Regions from separate parts of the Bacteroides sp. AM10-21B genome, predicted to be linked through region 1. Evidence: riboswitches for the same ligand, from Rfam matches in the RefSeq annotation. Region 1 holds a riboswitch; each other region holds the start of a gene.

Region 1 (5,462 bases):
CGCATACAGCCGCATGATATTTGGTGTCTATATAGTCCGGTCCGCATTTAAAAGGCTGCACCGCCAACCCTTTTTGTGTCAGCAAAGCCATGAGTCCGCGGCTTACGGTAGTCTTTCCGCTGCCCGATGTAGGGGCGGCTATGAGAAATTGAGGAATGGAACACATTTCTATATGGATTTTTAGGCAAAGGTAAAAATATCTCCGACAAAACCCTTATCTTAGCTGCCAAATATAAAAAAAACGCTATGATAACCGAAGAACTTAAAAAACTCTATATCTCACATACCGGGCACGAACCCGAAACCATTGACGAACTTCCCTCTTCCGGCTCCAACCGCCGCTACTTTCGCCTCACAGGTACACCTACACTGATAGGTGTCAGCGGTGAATCTGTTGAAGAGAACCGTGCCTTTCTCTATATGGCAGAACATTTTCGTCAAAAAGGCCTGCCCGTACCCCAAGTTTTTATCCGTTCCGAAGACGATGTGTACTATCTGCAGGAGGACTTGGGAGACACTCTCTTGTTCAATGCCATCGAAAAAGGACGCAAGACGAGCGTATTCGGAGAAGAAGAGAAGCAACTGTTGCGCAAGACTATGCGCCTGTTGCCCGCCGTACAGTTTGCCGGAGCCGACGGCATGGACTTTTCCTATTGCTACCCGCAGGCAGAGTTCAACAGCCGCAGTATCTTGTGGGACTTGAACTACTTTAAATACTGTTTCCTCAAGGCAACCGGCATGGATTTCCAAGAAGACCGTCTGGAAGACGATTTCCAGAAGATGACGGACGTACTCCTTCGCAGCAGTTCCGCTACTTTCATGTATCGTGACTTCCAAAGCCGCAACGTAATGATTAAGGATGATGAACCTTGGCTCATCGACTTTCAGGGCGGACGCAAAGGGCCTGTCTACTACGATGTGGCTTCATTCCTGTGGCAAGCCAAAGCCAACTATCCCGACAGCCTGCGCCAAGAACTCCTGAAAGAGTACATCGAAGCCTTGCGCAAGTACCAACCGGTGGACGAAAACTACTTCTATGCCCAACTCCGTCATTTCGTACTGTTCCGCACCATGCAGGTATTAGGCGCATACGGTTTCCGCGGCTACTTCGAGAAGAAGCCCCACTTCATCCAAAGCGTACCTTTCGCCATCGAAAACCTGCGCCAGCTATTGCAAGAACCCTATCCCGAATATCCGTATCTCTGCAAAGTACTGCGCGAACTGACCGAACTGAAACAATTCACCGACGACCTGCAAAAACGCCGTCTGGTAGTCAAGGTCACCAGCTTTGCTTACAAGAAAGGTATTCCCGAAGATTCTTCCGGCAACGGCGGCGGCTTCGTATTTGACTGCCGTGCGGTGAACAACCCCGGTAAATACGAACGTTACAAGCCTTTCACCGGACTCGACGAACCCGTTATCCGCTTCCTCGAAGAGGACGGAGAAATCACTGTCTTCCTCGAACACGTATATGCCTTGGTAGACGCCTCCGTAAAACGGTATATGGAACGCGGTTTCACTAACCTGTCCATATGTTTCGGTTGTACGGGCGGTCAGCACCGCTCCGTATATTCAGCGCAGCACTTGGCTGAACATCTGAACAAAAAATTCGGCGTACAAGTGAATTTGATACACAGAGAACAGAATATAGAACAAAACTTTAGCGCAAAAAGGTAAACAGTGAAAGCAATGATATTTGCCGCCGGACTGGGTACTCGCCTTCGTCCGCTGACAGACCACACACCCAAAGCACTCGTCTCCGTAGCCGGAAAGCCGATGTTGGAACGAGTGATTCTACGACTGAAAGATGCCGGATTCAATGATATTACAGTCAATATCCACCATTTCGGAGAACAGATTATCGAGTTTCTTCGTGCCAATAATGATTTCGGCATCACTATCCACATCAGTGACGAACGGGATATGTTGCTCGACACCGGTGGAGGGATAAAGAAAGCACGTCCTTTCTTGGAAAGCAACGAACCGTTTTTAGTGCACAATGCCGACATCCTCTCAGATATAAATCTCACAGAGTTATACAGACATCACCAAAAAAGCAATGCGGAAGCCACACTGCTCGTCAGCCAACGGCAGACCTCCCGCTACCTGCTGCTGGATGATGCCAACCGCCTGCATGGCTGGATAAACAAATCCACAGGCGAAACCAAACCGGAAGGCCTCACTTTCCAAGAAGGACAGTACAAGGAAATGGCTTTCGGTGGCATCCATGTCATATCCTCTTCTCTTTTTCACTACATGGAAAACGGTGAATGGACCGGAAAATTCTCCATTATCCCCTTCTATCTGTCTGTCTGCGAAACAGCCCGTATACAGGGCTATCCGCTGCAAGACTACCGATGGTTCGACATCGGCAAACCGGAAACGCTGGCAAAAGCCGAAAAATATTATTCATTATAAGTCTTTCGTTTTCTAAAAAAATCTTTATCTTTGCCCTCGGAATTGGCAATCGGGAAGGCATATCCGCCCACCGATGTAAGGGAATCCGGTGCAAAACCGGAGCTGTACCTGCAGCTGTAATCCTCAATAAAAGAGGCTTGTATCCACAAAAGCCACTGTCGTAGCAATGCGATGGGAAGGCAATACAAGCAGAGGAGAGCCAGAATACCTACCTACTTCCGTAACTTGAGCACTGAGCTTCCAGGATTAGAAGCGATGTCCCCCATACTGATACGATAGGATTCCTATTTTACTCTTTCGGGCCATTATCCCTTTCGCACACAGAAGCGACGTGCCGTTTTGTTTTATTCAACGTAAAAATCGGTAAACGATGAAGCACAAGTATTGGCTTGAAGCGGTACTGCTGTGCGGTGTGATGCAATCAGCCACGGCACAAAGTATCCTTAAAAACAAAGAAGAGAAAGAACTCTCGTTACTACTCAACGAGGTAGTAGTAACAGGTACGGGAACCGAACACTACCTGAAAGACGCCCCCGTGCAGACAGAAGTGCTCACAGGAAAAGCATTGGAACAATACCAAGCACGCAGCATCGATGACCTTCTCAGCGGTCTCAGCCCTTCCCTCACCTTCCATGACGGCGATATGGGCAGCCACATCCAGCTCAACGGACTGAACAACGACTATATCCTCATCATGATAAACGGCAAACGCATGAACGGGGACATCGGCGGACAGAACGACCTCAACCAACTGAATCCCGCCAACATAGAGCGCATCGAGATTGTGAAAGGCGCCGCCTCTTCGCTCTACGGCAGCGATGCCATCGCCGGAGTCATCAATATCATCACCAAACAGAGCAGGGAGAAGATGGAGCTCACCAATACCACCCGTGTGGGCGAGTATGGCGACGTACGGCAGAGCACCAGTTTCGGCTTCAGCTACGGCAAACTGAAATCGGTGACCGGCATCAACTTCCGCCATACCGACGGCTGGCGCAATACGGACATGCAATGGGACCAGAACCAACTGAAGTCCGGCTCTACCATGCTTACCGTCAACCGTTCCAGCAACTACACCCTCTCCGAGAATCTGGAGTGGCGGATAAACAAGAAACTGAACCTCACCGCCGAAGGAACGTACTACGAACGTTGGGTGATGCGTACGCACGGCCCGTGGAAGTACCTGCCCAACGACTTCTACTACCGCAACTACACCTTTGCCGCCGGAAGCAGGTACAAGCTGAACGGGCGCAACTACCTCACCGCCGACCTCTCATACGGCCGCTACGGTTACTTCTACGACTATAAGCTGAAAGACATCACCGACTACTTCAAAGACGGCGACCGCATCACCTACTACCCCGGCCAGCGTATCAAACAAAGCATACAGCAACAAGTGTTGGCACAAGTAAAAGGCATCTTCTATTTTGGCGACCGACACATCCTCAATACCGGTATAGAGTACCAGTACAACCGTCTGGAATCTCCCCACCACATAGCAAACAACATCGCTTCCGTCTATACGCTCGCCGCCTACGCACAGGAAGAATGGACTGCCACGGACAGCTTTATACTGACCGCCGGCGTGCGCGGCACGCAGCACAAGGAAACCGGACTGAACCTCAGCCCCAAAATCTCTGCACTCTACAAAGTCAGCGACTTCAACCTGAGTACTTCCTATGCTATGGGATTCAAAGCGCCTACCATCAAAGAACTCTACTACAAATACACAGGCAGCATCGGCGGCGGCTCTCTCACCGCCTATCATGGCAACACCAACCTCAAGGCGCAAACCTCACAATACGCTTCCGTCAGCGTGGAATACGTAGGGAGCAAGTTCCAAGCGAGCCTGACAGGTTACTCAAACTTTATCCGCAACATGATAGAGCTGGTAGAGATAAAAGTAACCCCCGAAGAGAAACTCCTCGAGATAGAGAAAAGCAAGAGATACACCAACCTCACGAAAGCCCGCATCTACGGAATGGACTTCACTTTCAACTACCGCCCCACAAAAGATATCATGCTGGGAGGCGGGTACAGCTATGCCAATCCGAAAGCGCAGTATGCCGCCGATAAGGACGATAACTACATGAAGTATCTCTATATCGACGCCACATCCAACCATAACGCCATGCTCAACGCCACCTGGCAGCACACGTGGAACTGTTACCGCCTCGGCTTGGGAGTGTACGGCCGATACCAGTCAACCCGCCACTACGTCAACGACAACAACGCCGACGGCTTCCAGACATGGCGCGTCAACACCGCCCATACCCTGATGAAAATGCGGTTCTGGACGCTGACGATGAACATAGGCGTGGACAACCTCTTCGACTACGTAGACCGTACTCCTTTCGGACGCAATCGGGCTACCAGCACGCCGGGAAGGAATTTCTACATCTCGGCGCTCATAAAGTTCAAGAATAAACAAGGAAGTTCACTTCATTAACTCCTAAATTCCCAATAGCAAAATATCTTTTTTATTAATCAATTTACAAACAAAGTATGAAAAGTTTCAAGTTTTATCTGATGGTGGCTCTCGTAGCGGCCACAACTTGCGCAGGATTCACTTCTTGCAGCGACGACGACGATGAAGAAAGTACCGTAAACCCAGCAACCAGGGTAGTAGCCGAAACCAAGAAGCATGACACCGCTATCCTGCTCTGTACTTTCGGAAGTACTTATAATGAATCATTGGATGTTTATGACAACATTATTGCCGATTTCCAAAAGCAGTTTCCTCAAACAGACATCTATATGTCTTTCACCTCACGTACCTGTATCGGTCGTGCAGAAGCTTCGACCGGTGAAGCACGTTACAAACTGGACCAATGGTTGAAAGCTATCGGTGATGCAGGATATACACGCGTAGCCGTACAATCACTTCACGTTATTCCCGGTGAAGAATACCTCTCACTGATGAATACCGACATTAAGAAAAACTTTATGATTGACTGGTATCCACATATTGATGTACTGAAAGGCGCCAACCTGCTCTCTACTGATGATGATACGGAAGAAGTGTCAAAGATTCTTTATAATCA
Region 2 (5,462 bases), on a different contig from region 1:
AATCTTTCAGATTACTACGCAATGTATTTACAGCTCCATCTTGAGCCAAAGACAGGGATAGAGCTTTGAATGGACGGTATAAAGCCGTTGCGGATAAATAATATTCATCCTGTCTATGTACAGCACGATAGTATCCGTCAGCATATTCCTTGCCTTTATCTTCATATCTGTTCCAACCATGATTATACTTTGCTTGTGCCTGCAAACTCCATTTCGAAGAGAATCGTTTCTTATAACGTGCCTGCACAAAGGTATTCTCGTCCCAAAGAATTTCGTCGGATATCGGATTATAGAGAGTGACCGCTCCCGGAAGCCCGCGACGAGAGTTGAAATAATAGCCTTTCACATCCAACTCGCCACCGTCTTTAAAGGTATGGTAAAGAGTCGCCTCTCCCTGCCAGGAATAGATAGTTGAATTATTGCGTTTTTCTTCTGTCACATACTTTCCATTGACCAAAGTAAAAGGGTAATTCCCATCAGCACGCATATAATTAGCGTTCACAGCAAAGCGAGTACGGTCGCCTACCTTCTGCCACCAACGCAGAGATGGAGTAACGTATCCGAATGAACCGCCACTTACCCGTGCCTGAAAAGCCACATTACGTTCCTCATCAAAATGCGGCTTTTCCGTTTCAATACTCAATACGCCTGCCGAAGCATACAAACGTGCTGACTGCAACATATCGTCAGATTGCCCTATCGCCAGTGAAAGGGCAGAAACATTATCAAGTGAGAAACGTCCTATATCAATTTGCCCTGCTTGGGAATTACTTACGACAACACCATCATAACTGACAGCCGTATGCGCCGCTCCGATATTTCGTACGGAAACTGTTTTCAATCCGCCAATGCCTCCGTAGTCTTTTACATTAGCACCCGCAAAACGACGCACGGCATCAGCCATATTCTGTATGCCGAGACTGCTTATATCTTGCTGTGACAATGTTTGTACAGGTACAGCCGAAGTAACTTTATTAGGCATACGTCGTGCTGTAACAGTCACTTTATCAATCTGATGCACTTTTCCTGTAATCGTGTCCTTTCGCGCTACTTCTTGTGCAGAAAGAATTCCTTCCATACAAAAACAAGCGATGCAGAGTAACCGCATCTTCATTCTCCACACCATAAAAGAGTAAAGATTATCTTTAAAACATACACACTGTCCGCTTTCCTCGAACGGGCAATTTTTTGACTTCGTTTTGCAGGTCTTCTGACTTATTTCTAATGTATCGCCTTCCCATCCTCAAACCAAAGACAGTGGCACAAGAATGATACATTCATAATGAAACTTACAGCAGCGGGACTGTTCGGGAGTTTCACCCGATTCCCTTTTCATCCGTTCCCTGAATAAGGAACCGGAACAAAACGCCGACAAAGATAAGAATATAATATAAATATCAACCGACTCTTTACAACAGTTTCTGCAAAAAAACATTTATTAATCTATAAGGAGCAAAATTTAAAGCTTTCTTATAGAAAGGCAACCGATGAAAAGAGAAACAAGCGCACACACAAGAGCATAACGCTCCCATGAAAAATAAGAAACCGGTAGACATCCTGATATCTCCCATACCTACCAGAGGTGATACGATTCCGCCAAATGCAAAACCTATCGCCCCCAAAAGGGCTGAAGCCACCCCGGCATTTCTGCGTTCACAATCCATTGCTAAAGTATTGGAGGCTGTAAAAGACATTCCTACCATTGAAAGCAGGCAGAAAATCAATATCTCATACACCCAGAAACTGCAATTCAGGAAAAATGCGGCGGAGACTAATATGGAGATAAGCAGCATACCGTGATTTCCTACATATAACGCCCGTTCCATTGTGGAAAAACGAACCGACAAAACGGAAGATATAACCATAGCGACCGCATTGACCCCAAAACAAATACTGAATAACATAGGTGAAAGTCCATAATGCTGCTGCATGATGAAAGGAGCTGAAGCTATATTGGTAAACAAAACTCCCATCGTAAACCCATACTGTAAAATATAGCGTACATACTGACGGTTATGCAGAACTACGCCAAAACGACGGTACATATCCCCCCACTTGAAGTTTTGCCTTTGCCCGTTCGGCAAGGACTCTTCGAAACGTATACTTCCGATAATCAAAAGAGCGCCCAATATAAATAAGAACCAGAAGATTCCATGCCAACCGCTGAAATCGGCCAGCATCCCTCCCCCTATCGGAGCAACCACCGTAGCTATCCCATTGATGGCGCCGATAGTGGCAAGCATCCCCGCAAGTTCATGGGCAGAATACTTATCAGTAGCAATGGATCGGGATATGACCACTCCCCCTGCCCCGGCAACACCCTGCACAAAACGTAATGCTACAAACTGTGAGATATTCCGGGAGAAGATACAACCGACAGTGGAAATCAAGAATAGAGCCATAGCTACCAACAACGGAGAACGACGGCCATATTTATCGCTTAACGGACCAAAAACCAGCTGTCCTATCGCCAAGCCCACCATACTCGTAGTAAGCCCTAATTGCACCCTTGAAGATGTGGTCCGAAAGAAATCCGACATTGCCGGCAAAGTAGGCAGGTACATATCCATAACAAACGGACCAAAAGCGCTCAACATCCCCAAAAACACCAATATAAAACCTTTTGAATTTTGTCTGCCTGTCATCACTATCCTTCTTTTATAAACCGGCGGCAAAATTACCCTATATTTACAATACCGGCTATGGCTTATCTTGCACAAAACGTTTCATTTTAGGAACAATATACATTATTACCACAAAATATAAGTACATTTGCTGCGCAAAACAGAACTTTATTCATATGTACGAACCGCTATTGCCCGATACATCCTCCATCAAATATGAAGAAACGGATTTGTCATACTTAAACCAACGTCCATACCGCTTCAAATGCGGCATCTACTTGATTTGCACACAAGGCAAGAGCATCATTTCCACAGGAGTACAGCAATATACCGTTGACGAACAAACCGAACTCATATTTCTTACCGGCAGTCTTATTCAGGTAAAACAAGTCTCAACAGACTTCAGGATACGTATGCTGTTATTCCCGAAAGACGTTTTCCTGAAAGCTATATTGCCGATTGACACTCCCTACTTCAACTATGTTCACGAACATCCGCACTATCGCCATACAGCAGATGAAAGAAGTCAGAAAACATGGCGGGAAATCGTATTGTGGATGGATATGGCGCAAATGCTGTTCAGAGACAACACTCTCCAGTTCAGAAAGCAGCAGGAATTCAATTTCCTGCAAAGCATGTTAATGTGGCTATTCAACACTATCCCGGAGAAACTGGCAGCCAACAAGCAGTATAGCAGGAAACAGATGCTTTGCCATCAGTTTATGCAACTGATACGCGAGCACAGTGTATGCGAACATCAAGTTCCGTTTTACACGGAGAAACTTTGTATTACTCCCCGCTATTTATACGAAATCACCACTCAATACATGAATGGAAAAACTCCCAAGCAATTGATAGACGAACAGCTGATAGCAGAAGCCAAAGTTCTCTTAAATGAACCGCACCTTTCCGTTACTGAAATTGCAGAACAGTTGAACTTTACCGACCAGTCTTACCTGAGCCGTTTCTTTAAGAAGAATACCGGGATTTCTCCTAAAGAGTTCCGCCAACAGAAACTGCTATGATAAGTTTAGCCAAAATAAATTAAATCCGGTCGTTTTAACCGCCATTTTGCTAACTTTGTTAGCATAACCAAAATCGAGTCGCCATGAAATATAAATTATTAGTTCTTGACGTAGACGGAACACTCCTCAACGATGCAAAGGAAATCAGCAAACGCACTCTTGCATCTTTGCTCAAGGTGCAGCAAATGGGTGTGCGTATTGTATTGGCTTCCGGCAGACCTACCTATGGGCTCATGCCACTGGCCAAAACGCTTGAACTGGGTAATTATGGGGGCTTTATTGTTTCCTACAACGGTTGCCAGATAATCAATGCGCAAAATGGAGAAATCCTGTTCGAGCGCCGAATCAACCCGGAAATGCTGCCCTATCTGGAAAAGAAGGCACGCAAGAATGGTTTCGCCATATTCACTTATCATGATGACACTATCCTGACAAACAGTCCCGGCAACGAACATATCCATGCCGAAGCCAAACTGAATAATCTGAAGATTATCAAGGAAGAAGAATTCTCCACAGCAGTAGACTTCGCGCCATGTAAATGTATGTTGGTCAGTGACGACGAAGAAGCATTGACCGGACTGGAAGAACATTGGAAAAGACGTCTGGACGGTACTTTAGATGTCTTTCGTTCGGAACCCTATTTTTTGGAAGTCGTACCTTGCGGAATTGATAAAGCCAACACGTTAGGTGCTTTACTCTCACATTTGGACATTACCCGCGAGGAAGTAATTGCCATTGGAGACGGTGTATGTGATGTCAATATGCTACAGATTGCCGGTTTAGGCATAGCCATGGGCCACTCACAAGACTCTGTAAAAGTTTGCGCCGACTACGTAACGGCTTCCAATGAAGAAGACGGTGTCGCCCAAGCCGTAGAGAAAATGATTTTAGCCGAAGTTCACGCCGCAGAAATTCCACTTGACCTGTTGAATGCACGGGCACGCCATGCGCTAATGGGTAATTTGGGCATCCAATACACCTATGCCTCGGAAGACCGTATAGAAGCGACTATGCCCGTAGACCACCGTACCCGCCAGCCTTTTGGCATTCTGCATGGCGGTGCAACCCTTGCGCTTGCCGAAACCGTCGCCGGACTCGGCTCTATGATAACCTGCCAACCTGATGAGATAGTCGTAGGTATGCAAGTCAGCGGAAACCATATATCTTCCGCACACGAAGGAGATACCGTGCGAGCGGTGGCAACTATCGTGCATAAAGGACGTTCATCACACGTATGGAATGTAGATGTATTCACTTCTACCAACAAGCTGGTATCTTCTATCAGGGTGGTGAACAGCGTATTGAAAAAAAGGTAAAACAGGAAACCGACCTTCCCTATCTTAGCAAGGTACAAAAGGTAAAGTCAGCAGAAAACGGCATCCGTCTTTGTACGTCTTGTCCAACGTCAGGCTTCCGCCCAACCCGTTGGCAATGATACGGCAGAGCGGAAGCCCCAGACCCGTACCTTGTGTAAAGCTGTCTACCTTGACAAAACGCTCAAATACGACCTCTTGCTTGTCTTCGGAAATGCCAATACCGGTGTCGGTCACCGAATAGATAATATTCTTATCTTCAATCTTATAATTCAAAGTTATTTTTCCCCGCTTAGTGAATTTAGCGGCGTTATGCAGCAACTTGGTAAGCACCTGCGCCACACGTACAGAGTTGGTTTTAATTATCAACTCGGGATGCGTGGGCGTAAACTCCAGCTGCACCCCTTCCGGTACGGAATAAGCAGCTTGTTCCATGCTTTGATAACACGCATTATTAATATTCTCGGAAACATCATAGACAAGGGTATTGTTCTGATCGA
Region 3 (5,462 bases), on a different contig from region 1:
GACTGGGAGTGTTCACCAAAGACAAGAAGGAAATTCTTGTCAACAACCTTTTTACCCAATACGGCAACCTCATTTCCGACTCTAACCTGCAGACCACAGAAGAGATATTCTCCATCTGTGAGTTCCAGAAGATAACCGACTTCATCAGCAAGGCGCAAAAACGGCCCTCGGATAAAGAAGAAAAACGGCTGTCCATCAATATCAATAAGAACGGACGCATATTCATTGTAGAATGCATCATCTTCCAAGACTTGAGTTTTGAAATCTCCATCAATGACATCACGCTGGAAGAAGAACAGATACGCCTGAAACGGCAACTCACGCAGAACATCGCCCACGAACTGAAGACTCCCGTAAGCAGCATTCAGGGGTATCTGGAAACTATCGTCAACAACGAGAATATCTCGCATGAAAAGATGCAGACCTTCCTCGAACGGTGCTATGCCCAAAGCAATCGCCTCAGCCGCCTGCTGCGGGATATTTCCGTACTGACGCGCATGGATGAAGCCGCCAACATGATTGATATGGAAAAGGTGGACATCAGTATGCTCGTCACCAATATAGTCAATGAAGTGTCGCTGGAATTGGAAGAAAAACATATTACCGTCATCAACAGCCTGCAACCCAAGATACAACTAAAAGGCAACTATTCATTGCTCTACTCCATATTCCGCAATCTCATGGATAACGCCATAGCTTATGCCGGAACGAATATCCACATCAACATCAACTGCTTCCGCGAAGACGAGAATTTCTATTATTTCAGTTTTGCGGATACCGGAGTGGGTGTTTCGCCGGAGCACCTGAACCGCCTGTTCGAACGCTTCTACCGCGTAGACAAAGGACGCTCACGCAAACTGGGCGGCACAGGCTTGGGACTTGCCATCGTGAAAAACGCCGTCATTATCCACGGTGGAACAATCTCCGCCAAGAACAATCAGGGGGGTGGACTGGAATTTGTGTTCACGCTGGCAAAGGAGAAATAATTCTCTCCATTCATTCTTGTATGTCACTTTTTTCATTATCTTTGCGATGCATTGGTTTGCCTCCTTTCTTTCAAAGGAGGCAATTAAAAGGGAATCAGGTGCAAATCCTGGACAGTCCCGCTGCTGTAAGTTTCACATAATGTTGCAGGCTATAAACTCTCTCCATGCCACTGGAAGCATATTCCGGGAAGGCTGTTTGCAACAGAAACAAGTCAGAAGACCTGCCATGCACTGTTTTATCATTGCTTTCGAGGAAAAAGCGTTGAGTCTAATGAACCGGATAATTCATCCAATCATTTCATTCATCAAAACTCTTTCAAAGAAAGTAAAAGAGAATAAACTCTGCCAAGTTTATTTAAATGATGTCCGGCCGAAGTGATTCGTCCGGACATTTGTTTTACAAAAAGTCATAAAAGATTGCCTATCACCCGCAAAATCATTATATTCGGCACATAAAAACACAACAAACGGATTCTTCCGTTGACCTATTGTCGAACTTATAAAAATTAAGAATCTATGGAATTACCATTTGCCGAATCATGGAAAATTAAAATGGTGGAACCTATCCGCAAAAGTACCCGCCAAGAACGTGAACAGTGGTTGAAAGAGGCTCATTACAACGTTTTTCAGCTGAAATCAGAACAAGTCTATATCGACCTCATCACCGACTCGGGAACAGGAGCCATGAGCGACCGGCAATGGGCAGGCATAATGCTTGGGGACGAAAGTTACGCAGGCGCTTCTTCTTTCTTCAACCTGAAAGAGGTTATCACCCGTCTCACCGGATTTGAATACGTCATCCCTACCCATCAGGGGCGTGCCGCCGAAAATGTATTGTTCTCCTATCTGGTGCATGAGGGGGACATAGTACCGGGAAACTCCCATTTCGACACAACCAAAGGACACATCGAAAGCCGGAAGGCAATAGCGCTGGACTGCACGATAGACGAAGCCAAACAAACACAACTGGAAATCCCCTTCAAAGGGAATGTAGACCCTGCCAAATTGGAAAAAGCATTGCAGGAACATAGTGACCGCATACCGTTCGTCATTGTCACCATCACCAACAACACAGCCGGAGGACAACCCGTTTCCATGCAGAACCTTCGTGAAGTCCGAAGCATTGCCGACAAGTACGACAAGCCTGTCCTTTTTGACTCTGCCCGCTTTGCCGAAAACGCTTATTTCATCAAAACCCGCGAGGAAGGTTACAAGGACAAGAGCATTAAGGAAATCACCAAAGAAATGTTTGCCCTTGCAGACGGCATGACCATGAGCGCCAAGAAAGACGGCATCGTCAATATGGGCGGATTTATCGCAACCCGCCGACAGGACTGGTACGAAGGGGCCAAAGGATTCTGCGTGCAGTTCGAGGGCTACCTTACTTATGGCGGCATGAACGGCCGCGACATGAATGCGCTTGCCATCGGCTTGGATGAAAACACCGAGTTCGACAATCTTGAAACCCGCATCCGCCAAGTAGAATATCTGGCAAAGAAACTGGATGAGTATGAAATACCTTACCAGCGTCCTGCCGGAGGACATGCAATCTTTGTAGACGCCCCCAAAGTACTGACACACGTACCCAAAGAAGAATTCCCGGCACAGACATTGACCGTAGAGCTGTATCTGGAAGCCGGCATACGAGGATGTGAAATAGGTTATTTGCTTGCCGACCGTGACCCCGTTACCCGCGAGAACCGCTTCAACGGACTTGACTTGCTCCGCCTTGCCATTCCACGCCGCGTGTACACCGACAATCATATGAATGTAATAGCCGCCGCACTCAAGAATGTATATGACAAGCGTGAGACTATCACAAGAGGAGTACGCATTGCATGGGAAGCCCCGCTAATGCGCCACTTTACCGTACAACTGGAACGACTGTAGGAATTACAGGCTCAACGTTAGAACAAAATCCGGAAACAAGCAGTAGTGAATCTGAAAATTCCGTTTCTCCGCCGTACGATATTCCTCGGCGGAGAATACTCCTTGTTCGCCGACCGTAAACGGCAGCACATGCAAATGCTCCCGAAAATCCACATCGGAAGCATTCATACACTTAAACATGGTTTCCTTGGCAGACCAATGGAGCAGCAACGACCATGTTTCCGTATCTCCGAACAAAGAAATCCGTTCATCTTCCCGCATGAATTTATGCGCTACCTTACGTACCCGCTCGCCATAAAATTCGATATCGATACCCACTTCTTTCTCCGGCCTGCCCAACAAAACGGCAACATAGCCCTTGGTATGCGAAATGCTGATAGAGAAAGAGCTGTCCGCCAAATACGGTTTTCCATTGGGATGGTAACCTATCTCTTTCTCTTCACCAAGCATCACATACAGCAATACACGGACGGCCAGCCGCTCCAATTTACGGGACTCAGCCGTAAATACCCGAATATCCGCCTCATATTTTTCTCTATGGGGAAGCAAGGCAAACAGTTCTTCCAACGTCTCATCGGTTTTCCAAATGCCCCACCTGCAAGAGCTGTCGGTATATTGTTTAAAGACAGGCATTTTATTTTTCTGTTTCAGAACTTTCCCGAACAGGTTCATTAACCGTGAATTTCACTTTTAAGATACGGCGGTTGTCCATTTCAAGAACTTCAAATTCATAACAATTGTAAGTCACCTTCTCATGAAGTGCGGGAAACTCCCCTTTCAATTCAAGCAACAGTCCCGCCAAAGTATCGGCATCACCCGCCACCTCGTCAAAGGTCTCCTCATCTATCTTGGTTATCTTGTAGAAATCTGTCAGCTGTGTTTTGGCTTCAAAGACCCATGTGTGGTCATTGAGAACTGCATAGGTACGCTCTTCATCATCATATTCGTCACGTATCTCACCCACAATCTCCTCTATAATGTCTTCCATTGTAACGATGCCCGATGTTCCTCCGAACTCATCCACCACAATAGCGATATGAATCTTGTTCGCCTGAAAATCACGGAGCAAATCATCAATCATCTTGGTTTCCGGAACAAAGTATGCCGGACGAATCAACGACTGCCAACGGAAATTATCTCCCTTATTCAGATGGGGAAGCAGGTCTTTGATATAAAGCACTCCCTTTATATTGTCACGTGTTTCCGCATAAACAGGAATACGTGAATAAGCATTCTCTACAATACACTTCAACACATCCTTAAAAGGAGTGCGAATCTCCAAATCCACCACATCCAAACGGGATGTCATTACTTCCTTAGCCGTCTCACCGCCAAAACGAATAATACCCTCCAATATATTGTTCTCTTCTGAAAGTTCGGCTTTGTCTGTCAACTCCAACGCATGCGACAGTTCATCCACTGAAATGTTATGGTTCTTCCGTACGAAATGCTTGTTGAGAAACGAAGTGGAACGCACCAATACCGAAGATAACGGATAGAAGATGGAACGACACGCCATAATGCCGGGAGCAGCAAAACGACAAAAAGCCAATGTCTTTTGCGCCGAATAGATTTTTGGCATAATCTCTCCGAAAAGCAACAACAGGAAAGTCAGGACAACCGTCAGAATCACGAACTCCGCAATAACCGAATGGAACAGGAATACATTCATAAAGAAGAAGTTGCAGAGCATAATAATCGTTACGTTCACAAAGTTGTTCGTAATCAATATCGTAGCCAATAATCGCTCCGTATCATCCAACAAATTCCTGATTTTCTCGTCAGAAGGGTGTTTCCCCTCTCCAATAGTATTCAAATCGGAAGGAGACAGTGAGAAGAATGCTATTTCGGAAGCCGAAGCAAAACCGGAAGCAAGTAAAAGCACACCTGCCAATACAATGGCTATAATAGCCGAAACAGAAGGAGTTTGTACGGTTATACCGTTAAAAATATCTGCCAACTGGCATAAATAAGCGTCTGGGTCCAAAGATTTTGGTTTTAGTTAAACAATTAGAACGGTAAATCGTCCGTTGGATTATTCTGTGCAGGAGCCGCCTGCGATTGTGCTGACTGTACGGGAGCACCCGCCTGTCCCGGCATACCGGTCTGCGGTGCAGCCCCGGGAGTTGTATTTCTTGCAGAAAGCATTTCCATGCTATCTACAAAAATCTCTGTTACATACCGTTTTGCACCGGTCTGGTCATCATACGAACGAGTCCGTATCTTGCCCTCCACATAAAGTTTGTCTCCTTTATGCACGTATTGATCAACAACTTCAGCCAACCGATTGCGAAATACAAGATTATGCCATTCAGTGCGGTCCGGTATTTGTGTTCCATTCTGTAAAGTGTACCCTTTTTCTGAAGTGGCAAAAGATACTTGCGCTACGCAATTACCACCGTCATAGTAGGTCACTTTTGGAGGTTGCCCTACATTTCCTACCAATATCACTTTATTTACTGACATATACTTTCAATTTTATATTTGTTGCCAAAATTAACGAGAATAACAACATCATGCAAGAATACAGCCAACTTTTATACATATTTCTCCAAGAACGCATGCACCAGACGAGATACCGGATAT

The links. A riboswitch is a leader RNA that binds a small molecule or an ion and turns the genes downstream of it on or off. The one in region 1 is predicted to bind cobalamin.
Region 2: linked by a shared signal. The riboswitch ahead of DW121_RS05285 (TonB-dependent receptor plug domain-containing protein) and the one ahead of DW121_RS11165 (TonB-dependent receptor plug domain-containing protein) in region 1 are both predicted to bind cobalamin.
Region 3: linked by a shared signal. The riboswitch ahead of DW121_RS07935 (tryptophanase) and the one ahead of DW121_RS11165 (TonB-dependent receptor plug domain-containing protein) in region 1 are both predicted to bind cobalamin.

The regions. Positions count from the first base shown of each region.
Region 1 covers NZ_QRME01000007.1:196,623-202,084, forward strand. Annotated here, with positions in the region: gene DW121_RS11150 (cobyrinate a,c-diamide synthase) at 1-166, opposite strand, end outside; gene DW121_RS11155 (phosphotransferase) at 247-1,677, shown strand; gene DW121_RS11160 (nucleotidyltransferase family protein) at 1,681-2,418, shown strand; cobalamin riboswitch at 2,457-2,649, shown strand; gene DW121_RS11165 (TonB-dependent receptor plug domain-containing protein) at 2,789-4,867, shown strand; gene DW121_RS11170 (sirohydrochlorin cobaltochelatase) at 4,924-5,462, shown strand, end outside.
Region 2 covers NZ_QRME01000003.1:259,325-264,786, reverse strand. Annotated here, with positions in the region: gene DW121_RS05285 (TonB-dependent receptor plug domain-containing protein) at 1-1,126, opposite strand, end outside; cobalamin riboswitch at 1,183-1,381, opposite strand; gene DW121_RS05280 (multidrug effflux MFS transporter) at 1,410-2,645, opposite strand; gene DW121_RS05275 (helix-turn-helix domain-containing protein) at 2,801-3,649, shown strand; gene DW121_RS05270 (Cof-type HAD-IIB family hydrolase) at 3,733-4,965, shown strand; gene DW121_RS05265 (sensor histidine kinase) at 4,990-5,462, opposite strand, start outside.
Region 3 covers NZ_QRME01000005.1:114,863-120,324, forward strand. Annotated here, with positions in the region: gene DW121_RS07930 (ATP-binding protein) at 1-986, shown strand, start outside; cobalamin riboswitch at 1,022-1,230, shown strand; gene DW121_RS07935 (tryptophanase) at 1,503-2,876, shown strand; gene DW121_RS07940 (4'-phosphopantetheinyl transferase family protein) at 2,880-3,509, opposite strand; gene gldE (gliding motility-associated protein GldE) at 3,511-4,863, opposite strand; gene DW121_RS07950 (single-stranded DNA-binding protein) at 4,887-5,342, opposite strand; gene mutY (A/G-specific adenine glycosylase) at 5,414-5,462, opposite strand, start outside.